4 regions of the Paenibacillus sp. FSL R5-0378 genome follow, and region 1 is predicted to be linked to each of the others. Evidence: a T-box and tRNA genes for the amino acid it is inferred to sense, from the RefSeq annotation. Region 1 holds a T-box; the other regions hold tRNA genes.
The links. The T-box of region 1 lies ahead of MKY74_RS18270 (glutamine--tRNA ligase/YqeY domain fusion protein). A T-box ahead of a tRNA ligase gene usually reads a tRNA of that ligase, here a tRNA-Gln.
Positions count from the first base shown of each region.

Region 2: it has a tRNA-Gln gene. The T-box ahead of MKY74_RS18270 (glutamine--tRNA ligase/YqeY domain fusion protein) is inferred to sense a tRNA for this amino acid. The anticodon was not compared.
Region 3: it has a tRNA-Gln gene. The T-box ahead of MKY74_RS18270 (glutamine--tRNA ligase/YqeY domain fusion protein) is inferred to sense a tRNA for this amino acid. The anticodon was not compared.
Region 4: it has a tRNA-Gln gene. The T-box ahead of MKY74_RS18270 (glutamine--tRNA ligase/YqeY domain fusion protein) is inferred to sense a tRNA for this amino acid. The anticodon was not compared.

Region 1 covers NZ_JBBPAY010000001.1:3,902,698-3,906,011, reverse strand. Annotated here, with positions in the region: gene MKY74_RS18275 (VOC family protein) at 1-43, opposite strand, end outside; gene MKY74_RS18270 (glutamine--tRNA ligase/YqeY domain fusion protein) at 170-1,855, opposite strand; T-box leader at 1,927-2,189, opposite strand; gene MKY74_RS18265 (glycoside hydrolase family 172 protein) at 2,275-3,314, opposite strand, start outside.
Region 2 covers NZ_JBBPAY010000001.1:6,690,876-6,694,189, reverse strand. Annotated here, with positions in the region: rRNA gene MKY74_RS31040 (23S ribosomal RNA) at 1-587, shown strand, start outside; rRNA gene rrf (5S ribosomal RNA) at 806-922, shown strand; tRNA gene MKY74_RS31030 (tRNA-Asn) at 1,001-1,076, shown strand; tRNA gene MKY74_RS31025 (tRNA-Glu) at 1,137-1,208, shown strand; tRNA gene MKY74_RS31020 (tRNA-Val) at 1,372-1,447, shown strand; tRNA gene MKY74_RS31015 (tRNA-Met) at 1,514-1,587, shown strand; tRNA gene MKY74_RS31010 (tRNA-Asp) at 1,621-1,697, shown strand; tRNA gene MKY74_RS31005 (tRNA-Thr) at 1,896-1,968, shown strand; tRNA gene MKY74_RS31000 (tRNA-His) at 1,977-2,052, shown strand; tRNA gene MKY74_RS30995 (tRNA-Gln) at 2,061-2,135, shown strand; tRNA gene MKY74_RS30990 (tRNA-Lys) at 2,140-2,215, shown strand; tRNA gene MKY74_RS30985 (tRNA-Leu) at 2,234-2,317, shown strand; tRNA gene MKY74_RS30980 (tRNA-Gly) at 2,329-2,403, shown strand; tRNA gene MKY74_RS30975 (tRNA-Arg) at 2,407-2,483, shown strand; tRNA gene MKY74_RS30970 (tRNA-Pro) at 2,507-2,580, shown strand; tRNA gene MKY74_RS30965 (tRNA-Gly) at 2,644-2,717, shown strand; gene MKY74_RS30960 (S-layer homology domain-containing protein) at 2,879-3,314, shown strand, end outside.
Region 3 covers NZ_JBBPAY010000001.1:1,518,552-1,521,865, forward strand. Annotated here, with positions in the region: rRNA gene MKY74_RS06785 (23S ribosomal RNA) at 1-459, shown strand, start outside; rRNA gene rrf (5S ribosomal RNA) at 557-673, shown strand; tRNA gene MKY74_RS06795 (tRNA-Asn) at 681-756, shown strand; tRNA gene MKY74_RS06800 (tRNA-Thr) at 760-835, shown strand; tRNA gene MKY74_RS06805 (tRNA-Glu) at 844-915, shown strand; tRNA gene MKY74_RS06810 (tRNA-Val) at 1,041-1,116, shown strand; tRNA gene MKY74_RS06815 (tRNA-Gln) at 1,168-1,242, shown strand; tRNA gene MKY74_RS06820 (tRNA-Lys) at 1,247-1,322, shown strand; tRNA gene MKY74_RS06825 (tRNA-Leu) at 1,341-1,424, shown strand; tRNA gene MKY74_RS06830 (tRNA-Gly) at 1,436-1,510, shown strand; tRNA gene MKY74_RS06835 (tRNA-Arg) at 1,514-1,590, shown strand; tRNA gene MKY74_RS06840 (tRNA-Pro) at 1,614-1,687, shown strand; tRNA gene MKY74_RS06845 (tRNA-Gly) at 1,744-1,817, shown strand; gene ppc (phosphoenolpyruvate carboxylase) at 3,039-3,314, shown strand, end outside.
Region 4 covers NZ_JBBPAY010000001.1:1,650,181-1,653,494, reverse strand. Annotated here, with positions in the region: gene MKY74_RS07510 (PspA/IM30 family protein) at 1-378, opposite strand, end outside; gene MKY74_RS07505 (LiaF transmembrane domain-containing protein) at 457-762, opposite strand; tRNA gene MKY74_RS07500 (tRNA-Leu) at 1,396-1,475, opposite strand; tRNA gene MKY74_RS07495 (tRNA-Arg) at 1,494-1,570, opposite strand; tRNA gene MKY74_RS07490 (tRNA-Cys) at 1,583-1,656, opposite strand; tRNA gene MKY74_RS07485 (tRNA-Gly) at 1,666-1,740, opposite strand; tRNA gene MKY74_RS07480 (tRNA-Gln) at 1,747-1,821, opposite strand; tRNA gene MKY74_RS07475 (tRNA-His) at 1,844-1,919, opposite strand; tRNA gene MKY74_RS07470 (tRNA-Trp) at 1,951-2,024, opposite strand; tRNA gene MKY74_RS07465 (tRNA-Tyr) at 2,035-2,120, opposite strand; tRNA gene MKY74_RS07460 (tRNA-Thr) at 2,124-2,199, opposite strand; tRNA gene MKY74_RS07455 (tRNA-Phe) at 2,223-2,298, opposite strand; tRNA gene MKY74_RS07450 (tRNA-Asp) at 2,356-2,432, opposite strand; tRNA gene MKY74_RS07445 (tRNA-Met) at 2,470-2,543, opposite strand; tRNA gene MKY74_RS07440 (tRNA-Val) at 2,579-2,654, opposite strand; tRNA gene MKY74_RS07435 (tRNA-Glu) at 2,748-2,822, opposite strand; tRNA gene MKY74_RS07430 (tRNA-Ser) at 2,832-2,923, opposite strand; tRNA gene MKY74_RS07425 (tRNA-Asn) at 2,928-3,003, opposite strand; rRNA gene MKY74_RS07420 (23S ribosomal RNA) at 3,072-3,314, opposite strand, start outside.

The DNA of each region.
Region 1 (3,314 bases):
CCGCAAAATGCCGGGTATTTATCGTAAGTTGTTGGATTTTCATCGTAAAAGACCTCCATGTGCTTTTGGTTTTCAAGGAATTTCTCTGCGGCAGCGTACGCAGCATTTCTAAAATGCGGCATACCCCATTCACCGTGGGGTACATGACCTGGTCCACTTCCGTCGTAGGTCAACGCGATGCTTCCCTCTTCCACGAATCTTTCAGCGAAACGATCCGGTTAAATACCGGTACCGGACCGGTCAGATCTTTGTGATCCAAGCAGAAATAGCCTTGGCGGATAAACTGGTATTTGGCATCCGGTGAAGCATTTTTCATCCATGGCTCCATGATCGCTTGCCTGTAAATGATTCGGGAATCGGGAGATACCAGCTCTGCCCAATCATTGTCCGATTCCGCCACGGACGCGGCATCTTTCAGCAGACTGCCGTACAAGCAGATCTCGGCGGGAACACCGTGTGCGGCGGACACCCAATGGATCGTCGATTTCACCTTTCTGCCGCTGAATCCGGTTCCGCTTTTTGTCTCGGGATCGTACGTGCAATGCAGCTCTTTCACTTCACCGGTCTCCGGATCCTTGACGGCATGATGGCATTTTAAGTAGTACGCCCCCTTCAATCGAACTTCGCTTCCCGGAAACAGACGATGAAAGCCCGGTACCGGATGTTCCATATAATCTTCCCGCTCGATATACAATTCTCCGGAAAAGGGGACATCCCTGCTGCCAAGCGCCGGATCGGCATCGCTGTGGTGGAGATGCAGTATTTCCACCTGATCCTTCGGATAATTCGTGATGACGACTTTAAGCGGATCAAGCACAGCCATCACAGCGACAGACTTATCCTTTAAGTCCTGGCGGATGAAGTGGTCGAGCATCGCGGCATCCATCGTGCTGCTTCCCCTCAGCATGCCCACTTCCTGCATGAACCTCCGGAGGCCTTCCGGCGTAACGCCTCTTCGCCGCAGTCCCTTCAAGGTCGGAAGGCGGGGATCATCCCATCCGTCAACGAATCCGCCTTCGACCAGCTCCCTGATGTACCTTTTGCTCGTGACCATTCCGGAAACGTTCAGACGTCCGAATTCCCGCTGCTTCGGGGGTTCCGTTACTTCCAGCTCGCGCAGCACCCATTCGTACAAGGGGCGGTGATCCCTGAATTCCGCGGAGCACAGCGAATGCGTAATGCCCTCGATCGCATCCTGGATCGGATGGGCAAAATCATACATCGGATACACGCACCACTCACTCCTTGTCCGGTAATGCTCGGCGTGGATGATGCGGTACAAGGCCGGGTCCCTCAAGTTGATGTTGGGCGAAGACATGTCAATTTTGGCCCGCAGCACCTTGGCGCCGTCCGGGAACCGGCCTTCCTTCATTTGACGGAACAGGGATAGATTCTCCTCCACCGTCCGTTCGCGATAAGGACTGTTTCTTCCAGACTCCGTGAGCGTTCCGCGGTATTCCGTCATTTCCTCCGACGACAAATCGCAGACATAGGCCTTCCCTTTACGGATGAGCTTCAAAGCCGCTTCGAAGATCTCTTCCGAATAATCCGAACCAAAGTACACCGGCAGGTCCAGACCAAGCCATCGGACATCCTCCCGGATCGCGTCCACGTATTTTACGTCTTCCTTCAGCGGATTCGTATCGTCAAAGCGAAGATTCATCTTCCCGTAGAATGCTTCGGCAATGGCTGCGTTCACGTGAATTGCATAGGCGCTTCCGATGTGCAAATAGCCGTTCGGCTCCGGCGGAAACCGGGTCGCGATCGGTCTGGAAAACGTTTCGTTCTCCACATCCTCCATCACGGTTTTCGTTAGAAAATCCACGGCTTCATCTTTTCTTACCTTTCCTTCCATCAACTGTCCCCTCCTGCTCTTATATCAATCAAAAAGAAAACAAAAAAATCCCGCCTCCAAGACGCTGACGTCTTGGGGACGAGATTGTATTTCGCGGTGCCACCCCGGTTCGCGGATCTATCGCTACATCCGCCTCTTCGGGTACGGCATGTACGCATGCTTATACCCTAGCTCTGTAACAGGAGCTCCTGTCGCACCATCCGAGGAATGAGGACCCCTCTTCCGATGCGCCGCTCGGAGGCTTGCTTCAATGACGGGCGGCCTGCTCCTTCACAGCTGCCGGAGCTCTCTGCAAGGCTGCCCGTTCATCTACTCTTCTCTTCACCGCGTTTTCGTTCCGTTTTGATTTTGACCATATTAACATCATTTTCGGCCAATGTAAACCGCATTATGCATACTTTAACCGGAAAGGGCGGGGATTAAATAACCTCCAGGCCATCGTTATCCGGCAGCGGCGGATGCGGGGTGTGCGGCTCGGACTGATACCAGAAAGCGACGGAGGCGATATCGTCCTGCAGCGGCAAATAGCGGCCGCCGGAACGCCAACCGAGCGCCTGGATCGTTACCTTCAAATCCTGTTCAAACCGGATCGGGTCCATCACATGCCAGCGGTACATCCCGAATCGCTGCTGGCTCCGGTATAGGCCGTCCGGTCTGATTTGCTGGTGAAAGCCCAAATAGGCAGTGGAAAACGCACCGTACTGTCCCTGTGGATGCTCAAAATTCCAGGCGCCGCCAAAATAGTCTTCGGTCCCGGTGCCGCAAATCGTCGGGAAATCGCGGTCGCCGTCCATATAGAACTTGATCTCGCCTTCTCCCCACCACCCCGTGTTGTTCACCTGCCAGGCGATGTACGTGCCGACGTACTGTCCACTCCCCTTCACGCCATCCAGAAGCACATGGTCCTGCTTGTACGGCAAGGGGTTGCTCCGGCGCCATTGGGCGTGCAAATAGGCCGCATCCTCCGGCACCTCGGTCAGCGTATAGGTGAACTGGTAATACAGCACGACGGGTTTGTCCATCCGGTTCTCGACCGTAACCCGGGCTTTCTTGCGAAACGGCATCACCCAATAGCTGTTCATCCCGCCGGCGGGATTGACCGCCACAGGCAGGGAGTTGACATTGCTCCGCTCGCACCATCCGTTGCAGAAGAAGTCGCCGACAGGCACTTCTACGGATGGCTCCTGCTCATCATCCCAATAAAAGCGCAGAATCATATGACGCCAGCTGTCCGGAAAGCAGGTCAGCCAAATATGCTGAATGGCTCCGGGACCGTCGATTGCTGCGGCGGTAAACACCTCACCCGGTTTGATATCCACTGATGGCGATATTTTCCATCCTTGACCCAAATCCCGGCCGGCATTCGCTCCGGTTCCCTGGGTGGCCATGCCGCCTTTTCCTTTAGCTCCCGTCACATTTTCCGCGCTGATCGATCTCGTCTGTGCAGAGGACATCCGGA
Region 2 (3,314 bases), 2.8 Mb from region 1:
TTGGAAATCATTCGAAGAGTGCAAAGGCAGAAGGGAGCTTGACTGCGAGACCTACAAGTCGAGCAGGGACGAAAGTCGGGCTTAGTGATCCGGTGGTACCGCATGGAAGGGCCATCGCTCAACGGATAAAAGCTACCCTGGGGATAACAGGCTTATCTCCCCCAAGAGTCCACATCGACGGGGAGGTTTGGCACCTCGATGTCGGCTCATCGCATCCTGGGGCTGAAGTAGGTCCCAAGGGTTGGGCTGTTCGCCCATTAAAGCGGTACGCGAGCTGGGTTCAGAACGTCGTGAGACAGTTCGGTCCCTATCTGTCGTGGGCGTAGGAAATTTGAGAGGAGCTGTCCTTAGTACGAGAGGACCGGGATGGACGTACCGCTGGTGCACCAGTTGTTCCGCCAGGAGCATGGCTGGGTAGCTACGTACGGACGGGATAAGCGCTGAAAGCATCTAAGCGTGAAGCCCCCCTCAAGATGAGATTTCCCAGTATGTAAGACCCCTTGTAGACGACGAGGTAGATAGGTTGGAGGTGGAAGTGCAGCAATGCATGGAGCTGACCAATACTAATCGGTCGAGGGCTTATCCAAAAAAATACCCACCAAAGTGAAGAACAGCGTTGAAGCTGATTCGGAGTACTTTGGCGGGGACCCGATAATTCTTAAAGCGCAGATTCGTTTCGTATCTAGTTTTCAGGGAGTCAAAATTGCTGATTTCACTCCAAGCGGGTGAGAGAAGCGTGCCTGACTTTCAGCATTTGGCGATGCTGAAACCTGAATTATGCATTTGGTGATTAACCAATGCTCCGTTTGGTGGCGATAGCGGAGGGGTTCCACGCGTACCCATCCCGAACACGACCGTTAAGCCCTCCAGCGCCGATGGTACTTGGACCGAAGGGTCCTGGGAGAGTAGGACGTTGCCAAGCGGAAAACCACTTTTGTGGTATTTTTTTTGGCCTTGATGGTCACCTACATATGACAAAACTGGTTGGTTGTAACAACGTTCCCTGATAGCTCAGTTGGTAGAGCACTCGACTGTTAATCGAGTTGTCACAGGTTCGAGTCCTGTTCGGGGAGCCACTTTTAAAAAACGTCTAAGGATGTTTTGTTGCAGAAAACAGAATTAGACTTTATATATATGGCCCGTTGGTCAAGGGGTTAAGACACCTCCCTTTCACGGAGGTAACATGGGTTCGAATCCCATACGGGTCACTTTCTTATTAACATCAGGGATGAGAATCCCAAAAAGGGTTCGTCGGAGCGTGACTTCGGTAGCATCTGCATCGCAGTCTCGAACGAAGTGAGAGTATCCCATACGGGTCACTTTCTTATTAGCATCAGGGATGAGAATCCCCTATAAGTTTCAAAAGATTATGGAGGCTTAGCTCAGCTGGGAGAGCATCTGCCTTACAAGCAGAGGGTCGGGGGTTCGATCCCCTCAGCCTCCACCACTATACCTCAAAAAGTTTATACCGAATTACTTTTCGAGGGCCCAATATCAAATTACTTTTTAATGACGCGGGGTGGAGCAGTCCGGTAGCTCGTCGGGCTCATAACCCGAAGGTCGCAGGTTCAAATCCTGCCCCCGCAATTATCTCCTTAAGTTGGAGATCCCAAAGGCCGTGGAACCGTGGTGTAGAGGCCTAACATGCCTGCCTGTCACGCAGGAGATCGCGGGTTCGAATCCCGTCGGTTCCGCCATTTTAAATTGCTTCAGGGATGAGAATCCGGATACGGGTTCGTCGAAGCATCTGTTTCGTTAGCGCTGCATCGCAGTCTCGAACGAAGAGAGAGTATCCCGTCGGTTCCGTCATTTTAAATTGCTTCAGACGGAATCCAAATGGTTATTTGCTTTCGCGATAGATGGTTATCGCTTTGAAATTATTCAAATATTTATGCGCCGGTGTAGCTCAATTGGTAGAGCAACTGACTTGTAATCAGTAGGTTGGGGGTTCAAGTCCTCTCGCCGGCATGTTTATGGCGGTCGTGGCGAAGGGGTTAACGCACCGGATTGTGGCTCCGGCATTCGTGGGTTCAAGTCCCATCGATCGCCCCATTAATTGTTGGGGATTAGCCAAGCGGTAAGGCAACGGACTTTGACTCCGTCATGCATAGGTTCGAATCCTATATCCCCAGCCAGTGAGAGCCATTAGCTCAGTTGGTAGAGCACCTGACTTTTAATCAGGGTGTCGAAGGTTCGAGTCCTTCATGGCTCACCAGTTTTATTTACAGGTTTTGCGCGTGTGGCGGAATTGGCAGACGCACTAGACTTAGGATCTAGCGTCTTTGACGTGGGGGTTCAAGTCCCTCCACGCGCACCACTTTGTTTGATGCGGACGTGGCTCAGCGGTAGAGCATCGCCTTGCCAAGGCGAGGGTCGCGGGTTCGATTCCCGTCGTCCGCTCCAAATGCGCCCTTAGCTCAGCTGGATAGAGCGTTTGACTACGAATCAAAAGGTCAGGAGTTCGAATCTCTTAGGGCGCGCCATTTAACTGTTTTACAATAGATATCGGGATGTAGCTCAGCTTGGTAGAGCACCTGGTTTGGGACCAGGGGGTCGCATGTTCGAATCGTGTCATCCCGATACGCATGCACGGCTTCGTGTAAGTCTTGATCTTTCTGCGCTCAAGGCTTGCACGGAGAATCTGCGGGTGTAGTTCAATGGTAGAACTTCAGCCTTCCAAGCTGATAGCGTGGGTTCGATTCCCATCACCCGCTCCATACATAAAACATAACGCCGAAAGGCGTTTTTTGTTTAGAGCGGTAGTCTGATTTAAGCGGTTATAACTAATCCGAAGATTTTCCCATGGTGCAACCTTCCATATTTTCTTTGCGTCTGTAGGAAAGACAAGACCAAATTTTCCCGAAGAAGGTGTGGCTAGATGAAGAAGAAGCATGTTGTATCAGGAAGTGTTGCAGCCCTGGCGTTATCCCTGGCGATCGGCGGGTCCGTGTTCGCGGCAGGAGAGGGCTTTACGGATTTGGCGGGAGTCGCCGGTGCCGATAAAATCGCTGCGCTCCAGCAGCAGAAGCTGCTGAAGGGAGACAGTGATTCGGCCTTCCGGCCGCAGGCACAACTGACGAACGCGGAAGGAGCTCAACTGCTGGCAAACTTGCTTGCTGACGTGCCGGTCACGAAGGCAGCCGAGGGAAGCGAAACCGCAGCCCTGACAAACGTGAAGGCAGGCGCTTGGTTTGCTCCAGCTTTTCTTACGGTTACGAACCATGGCATCGCCCTTCCGGCTGATATTCAGCCAAGTGAAGGCATGACTCGTGAAGCTTTCACGCAATATTTGATCGAGACGGTGGAAAAGAAGG
Region 3 (3,314 bases), 2.4 Mb from region 1:
AAAGCTACCCTGGGGATAACAGGCTTATCTCCCCCAAGAGTCCACATCGACGGGGAGGTTTGGCACCTCGATGTCGGCTCATCGCATCCTGGGGCTGAAGTAGGTCCCAAGGGTTGGGCTGTTCGCCCATTAAAGCGGTACGCGAGCTGGGTTCAGAACGTCGTGAGACAGTTCGGTCCCTATCTGTCGTGGGCGTAGGAAATTTGAGAGGAGCTGTCCTTAGTACGAGAGGACCGGGATGGACGTACCGCTGGTGCACCAGTTGTTCCGCCAGGAGCATGGCTGGGTAGCTACGTACGGACGGGATAAGCGCTGAAAGCATCTAAGCGTGAAGCCCCCCTCAAGATGAGATTTCCCAGTATGTAAGACCCCTTGTAGACGACGAGGTAGATAGGTTGGAGGTGGAAGTGCAGCAATGCATGGAGCTGACCAATACTAATCGGTCGAGGGCTTATCCTAAAAGCTTTCTGAAAGAAAGCTTGCTACGGAAGCATATGCTTATTAATTCGCAGATTCGTTTCGTATCTAGTTTTCAAGTGATCAAAACACTTGAACGTTTGGTGGCGATAGCGGAGGGGTTCCACGCGTACCCATCCCGAACACGACCGTTAAGCCCTCCAGCGCCGATGGTACTTGGACCGAAGGGTCCTGGGAGAGTAGGACGTTGCCAAGCGGTATATTCCCTGATAGCTCAGTTGGTAGAGCACTCGACTGTTAATCGAGTTGTCACAGGTTCGAGTCCTGTTCGGGGAGCCATTTGCTCTCATAGCTCAGTAGGTAGAGTGCATCCATGGTAAGGATGAGGTCACCGGTTCGATCCCGGTTGAGAGCTCCATATTTTGTGGCCCGTTGGTCAAGGGGTTAAGACACCTCCCTTTCACGGAGGTAACATGGGTTCGAATCCCATACGGGTCACTTTCTTGTTTTGTTCCACATAAGGTTCGTCGGATATACTTTCGTTGGGACAAGCTTTGCTGCCTTTAAACGAAGGAAAGATCCGGACGGGTCATCGTGTGTTTTAATGGATACATAGTTTGCATGGAGGCTTAGCTCAGCTGGGAGAGCATCTGCCTTACAAGCAGAGGGTCGGGGGTTCGATCCCCTCAGCCTCCACCATTTATGATATGAAATACTTAAAATTGGGCAGACTATAGTTATTCGTAACTTTGGGGATTAGCCAAGCGGTAAGGCAACGGACTTTGACTCCGTCATGCATAGGTTCGAATCCTATATCCCCAGCCAGTGAGAGCCATTAGCTCAGTTGGTAGAGCACCTGACTTTTAATCAGGGTGTCGAAGGTTCGAGTCCTTCATGGCTCACCAGTTTTATTTACAGGTTTTGCGCGTGTGGCGGAATTGGCAGACGCACTAGACTTAGGATCTAGCGTCTTTGACGTGGGGGTTCAAGTCCCTCCACGCGCACCACTTTGTTTAATGCGGACGTGGCTCAGCGGTAGAGCATCGCCTTGCCAAGGCGAGGGTCGCGGGTTCGATTCCCGTCGTCCGCTCCATATGCGCCCTTAGCTCAGCTGGATAGAGCGTTTGACTACGAATCAAAAGGTCAGGAGTTCGAATCTCTTAGGGCGCGCCATTTAACTGTTTTACAATAGATATCGGGATGTAGCTCAGCTTGGTAGAGCACCTGGTTTGGGACCAGGGGGTCGCATGTTCGAATCGTGTCATCCCGATACGCATGCACAGCTTCGTGCAAGTCATGATTGTTTCAAGGCTTGCACGGAGATCTGCGGGTGTAGTTCAATGGTAGAACTTCAGCCTTCCAAGCTGATAGCGTGGGTTCGATTCCCATCACCCGCTCCATACATAAAACATAACGCCGAAAGGCGTTTTTTTGTTTAGAGCGGTTGTGTGGGAGAGAACCTACGCAGCGTGGGTACGACCGTCCGTACCGTCTTCAATGAAGGAACCCGCTCAGGACGCGCGTCAACATCTACCTCTGCGGCGGGCCGAAGGTCCGCTTATTTAATCGAGATGTTGAGTATTCCCATCACCCGCTCCATACATAAAACATAACGCCGAAAGGCGTTTTTTTATTTTGAGCGGTTGTGTGGGAGAGAACCTACGCAGCGTGGGTGCGACCGTCCGTGCAGCTTCAGTGAAGGAACCCGCTCAGGACGCGCGTCAACATCTACCTCTGTGGCGGGCCGAAGGCACGCTTATTTAATCGAGATGTTGAGTATTCCCATCACCCGCTCCATACATAAAACATAACGCCGAAAGGCGTTTTTTTGTTTGGAGCGGTTGTGTGGGAGAAAACCTACGCAGCGTGGGTACGACCGTCCGTGCCGGCGTCACTGAAGGAACCCGCTCAGGACGCGCGTCAAGATCTAACCTCAATGGCGGGCCGAAGGTCCGCTTTTTAATTTGAGATGCCTTGAAAGGGCTGTTAAGGGCTGTTATGCACGATTACAAGGTAGCTCTCTGAGGGGTTTACCTGATTGCCTCTAAAAACGCCTTATTTGCCCCTCTAACCCTTTTAAATGGAGGGTTAATAACTACATAATTGCATTCTTAAAATCTATATTATGCCTAGCTAAGCAAGCTAAAACACAATCTAATATTGGGTATGCCCATGATTCCTTTATATGTGTTCCATGTTGATTAATGAACTCCCCGTTATGTTAACAAGAGAGCATAGTTAAATCAGCTGCTGTAACGAAAAAGGTCCACTGACATCTTCCGTTAAATCAAACCAATGTTAAATATTAACGAGATGATTTGTTTAATGAGTTAACTTATGTGGTAAATAGTGGTTGAATCATCTGGGCTATGCATAAATAAACTCAATGCGGTATTTTATTTAGAATGAAAACCGCTGTATTATCCACAACATCTGTTAAACTATATGTCAGGAATTAGGCATGACTGAATGAAAATACATATTTTACATCGTGTTTTTGCGCGAAAATCTGCGCTTTATTTAATAAAAGTGCAGATTTTCGATGTGATTTATTGTATGATGTTAAGAAAGTATGAACAAAGAGAAAGCAATACAGACGGGATAGAGACGGGAGGAGTAGCATGACTGAACTTACGGTAACCGCGAACAAAAGCAATTCAAACAACTTGCTGCGGCGTGACGTGCGATTCTTGGGGAACATACTCGGAGAAGTGCTTGTCCATCAAGGGGGCAATGAACTCTTAGATATCGTTGAGAAGATCCGTGAAACAAGCAAATCTTTACGTTCTGTTTTTTTGCCTGAATTGTATGAAGAATTCAAAAAGATGGTTGAAACCCTTGAGCCGGATATTCGCCATCAGGTGATTCGCGCCTTTGCGATTTACTTCCAGCTTGTG
Region 4 (3,314 bases), 2.3 Mb from region 1:
TTTCAGGTCGTTCAGTTGATTTTCCAGCTCGGTGAGCGACTGGCGGGTTGTATCCAGCAGTCCTCCGTATTGCTCGAGCTTTTCTTCATAGATGATTTTTTCCTGCAGTGCGAGCTTGGCTAGATGATCCTCGCCGGCCTTCAGAGCCAGCAGCGCCTGCTCCTCACGCTTTTCCTTCATGTTGGATGCCTGATCCACTTGCTGCTTCAGCTGTCTCACGTGAGCGGAGTACTGCTGAACGAGCTTCTCGGCTTCCATAATATCGTCACGCGTTGATGCCAAAAACTGATCGATCAACCGTACCGGGTCCTGACTTTGTTCCAAACGTTCATTTAATGTCGCTACGGTGATATCCCGTACCCTGCGAAATACGCTCATCTGTTTTTGCTCCCTCCTTATAAGCTGTGATCGCCTATTCGTTTGATTGTATTTATTGAAGGTAATTCTTTGTTACCGTTACATCCACTTCGACGACTTCTTACCTTTCAGCAGCATAATCCCGAACACTACCAGGGCAATTCCCAGCAGCGGTCCGATGATCCAGGACAGCTTCGCCAGAAGTCCCATGACACCGAATGCGAGGATAATCGTACCGATGACCACCTTACCTCTGCGAATTCCATAATAGCCGAGCACGATCATCAGGATCGGGAAGATCAATCCGATCAGCCTGCCGAATAATGGAGCGAATACTCCCAGGAGCATCAGTGCCCCGATTGCGATCAATACGATCGCCCAACCAGAAGTTTTATTTGTTCTCATGCATTGTCACCGCCTTTCGTTTGTATCAACCTTATGACTCTATTTTAGGTTCAATCCGGGTTTTCCAAAACGGACCCAAGACGGTTTTTAATCCTAGACCTAAGTCGGGGGAAGGCTCGGACCTTAGACGAAGCAAGCTTTTTCTGCATGTAACGCGGCAGCCACATCCTCCACTGGCAGCTCCAATTGCCCGTTTATAGGGCATGATCAACACGCTCTGGAACTTCAATGAGCAGTTTACTTATACAATGCTTGGGATAGGGAGTCGTTGGAGGCTCTGAGCAAGGGATTTAGCACTTAGCTAAAGAAACATAGAGCCTGTTTAACCCGGTTAAAGCTGGCTGGAATGGTTTATCAGCTTTAAACAAGGATGGGGAAAACGTTCAAAGGGAGTAATGGTAGAACGAACGGATTGATCAGAGGATCTTTAAATACCATACAGTCATACAAATAAACGCAATACGAATTATAATGGCCGTCTTTCAGCGGGATGTCATCAGGTGGCTGATTGGAAGGAGAAGTGCAAGTGTACAGCAGGATGAGGGATTAACGAACGACGAACGATGGCTCGGTGTACAATGTTAGTCTATACAAGAAAAAGCCTTGGATATTTTCCAAGGCTTTTCTCTATGATGCCGGTGAAGGGACTCGAACCCCCACGGTTTCCCTCACGATTTTGAGTCGCGCGCGTCTGCCAATTCCGCCACACCGGCATATTCAGTTAAAAAAAATGGCGCGCCCTAAGAGATTCGAACTCCTGACCTTTTGATTCGTAGTCAAACGCTCTATCCAGCTGAGCTAAGGGCGCATATGAAGTTAATGGAGGCGCCACCCAGATTCGAACTGGGGATAAAGCTTTTGCAGAGCTGTGCCTTACCACTTGGCTATGGCGCCGAAATCAAATGGAGCGGACGACGGGAATCGAACCCGCGACCCTCGCCTTGGCAAGGCGATGCTCTACCGCTGAGCCACGTCCGCTTAAACTGGCTGGGGATATAGGATTCGAACCTATGCATGACGGAGTCAAAGTCCGTTGCCTTACCGCTTGGCTAATCCCCAACAAGATTGTCATTATAAGTTATGGGGCGATCGATGGGACTTGAACCCACGAATGCCGGAGCCACAATCCGGTGCGTTAACCCCTTCGCCACGACCGCCATAATAAAAGATATGAAGCTGTATTTCGAATGGCAGGGGCAGCAGGAATTGAACCCACACTAACGGTTTTGGAGACCGCTGTTCTACCTTTAAACTATGCCCCTATAATAAAACTGGTGGAGGCTGATGGATTCGAACCACCGAACTCGTACGAGAACAGATTTACAGTCTGCTGCGTTTGGCCACTTCGCTAAGCCTCCATATGGTGCCGGCGAGAGGACTTGAACCCCCAACCTACTGATTACAAGTCAGTTGCTCTACCAATTGAGCTACACCGGCTTTTATGCTTATTATTAAATTCATGGTGGCTCGGGACGGAATCGAACCGCCGACACGAGGATTTTCAGTCCTCTGCTCTACCGACTGAGCTACCGAGCCTAATTTTGTTTCTATCAAGAGTATTATTGCAACAAACTAAACTCTCAAGAAAATAAATGGCGGAACCGACGGGATTCGAACCCGCGATCTCCTGCGTGACAGGCAGGCATGTTAGGCCTCTACACCACGGTTCCACGGCCAATTATGTATCTCCATAAATAAGGAGATAAATTGCGGGGGCAGGATTTGAACCTGCGACCTTCGGGTTATGAGCCCGACGAGCTACCGGACTGCTCCACCCCGCGTCATTAAAAAATATTTATTTTCTTTAAAGTATACATGGTGGAGGCTGAGGGGATCGAACCCCCGACCCTCTGCTTGTAAGGCAGATGCTCTCCCAGCTGAGCTAAGCCTCCATAAGAAACACTTTTAATATCTTAGCAGATAAACCACTAAAAAGGCAAGCATTTTTTCTTTTGGATTCTCATCCCTGAAGCTAATAATTAAAGTGGTGACCCGTATGGGATTCGAACCCATGTTACCTCCGTGAAAGGGAGGTGTCTTAACCCCTTGACCAACGGGCCAAACTATAATGGCGGAGAGAGAGGGATTCGAACCCTCGAGACGCTTTTGGCGCCTACACGATTTCCAATCGTGCTCCTTCGGCCAACTCGGACACCTCTCCATAATGGCTCCCCGAACAGGACTCGAACCTGTGACAACTCGATTAACAGTCGAGTGCTCTACCAACTGAGCTATCAGGGAACAATATTTAATTCAAGTGTTTGATCACCTGAAAACTAGATACGAAACGAATCTACATTTTATATTTTTTGGATAAGCCCTCGACCGATTAGTATTGGTCAGCTCCATGCATTGCTGCACTTCCACCTCCAACCTATCTACCTCGTCGTCTACAAGGGGTCTTACATACTGGGAAATCTCATCTTGAGGGGGGCTTCACGCTTAGATGCTTTCAGCGCTTATCCCGTCCGTACGTAGCTACCCAGCCATGCTCCTGGCGGAACAACTGGTGCACCAGCGGTACGTCCATCCCGGTCCTCTCGTACTAAGGA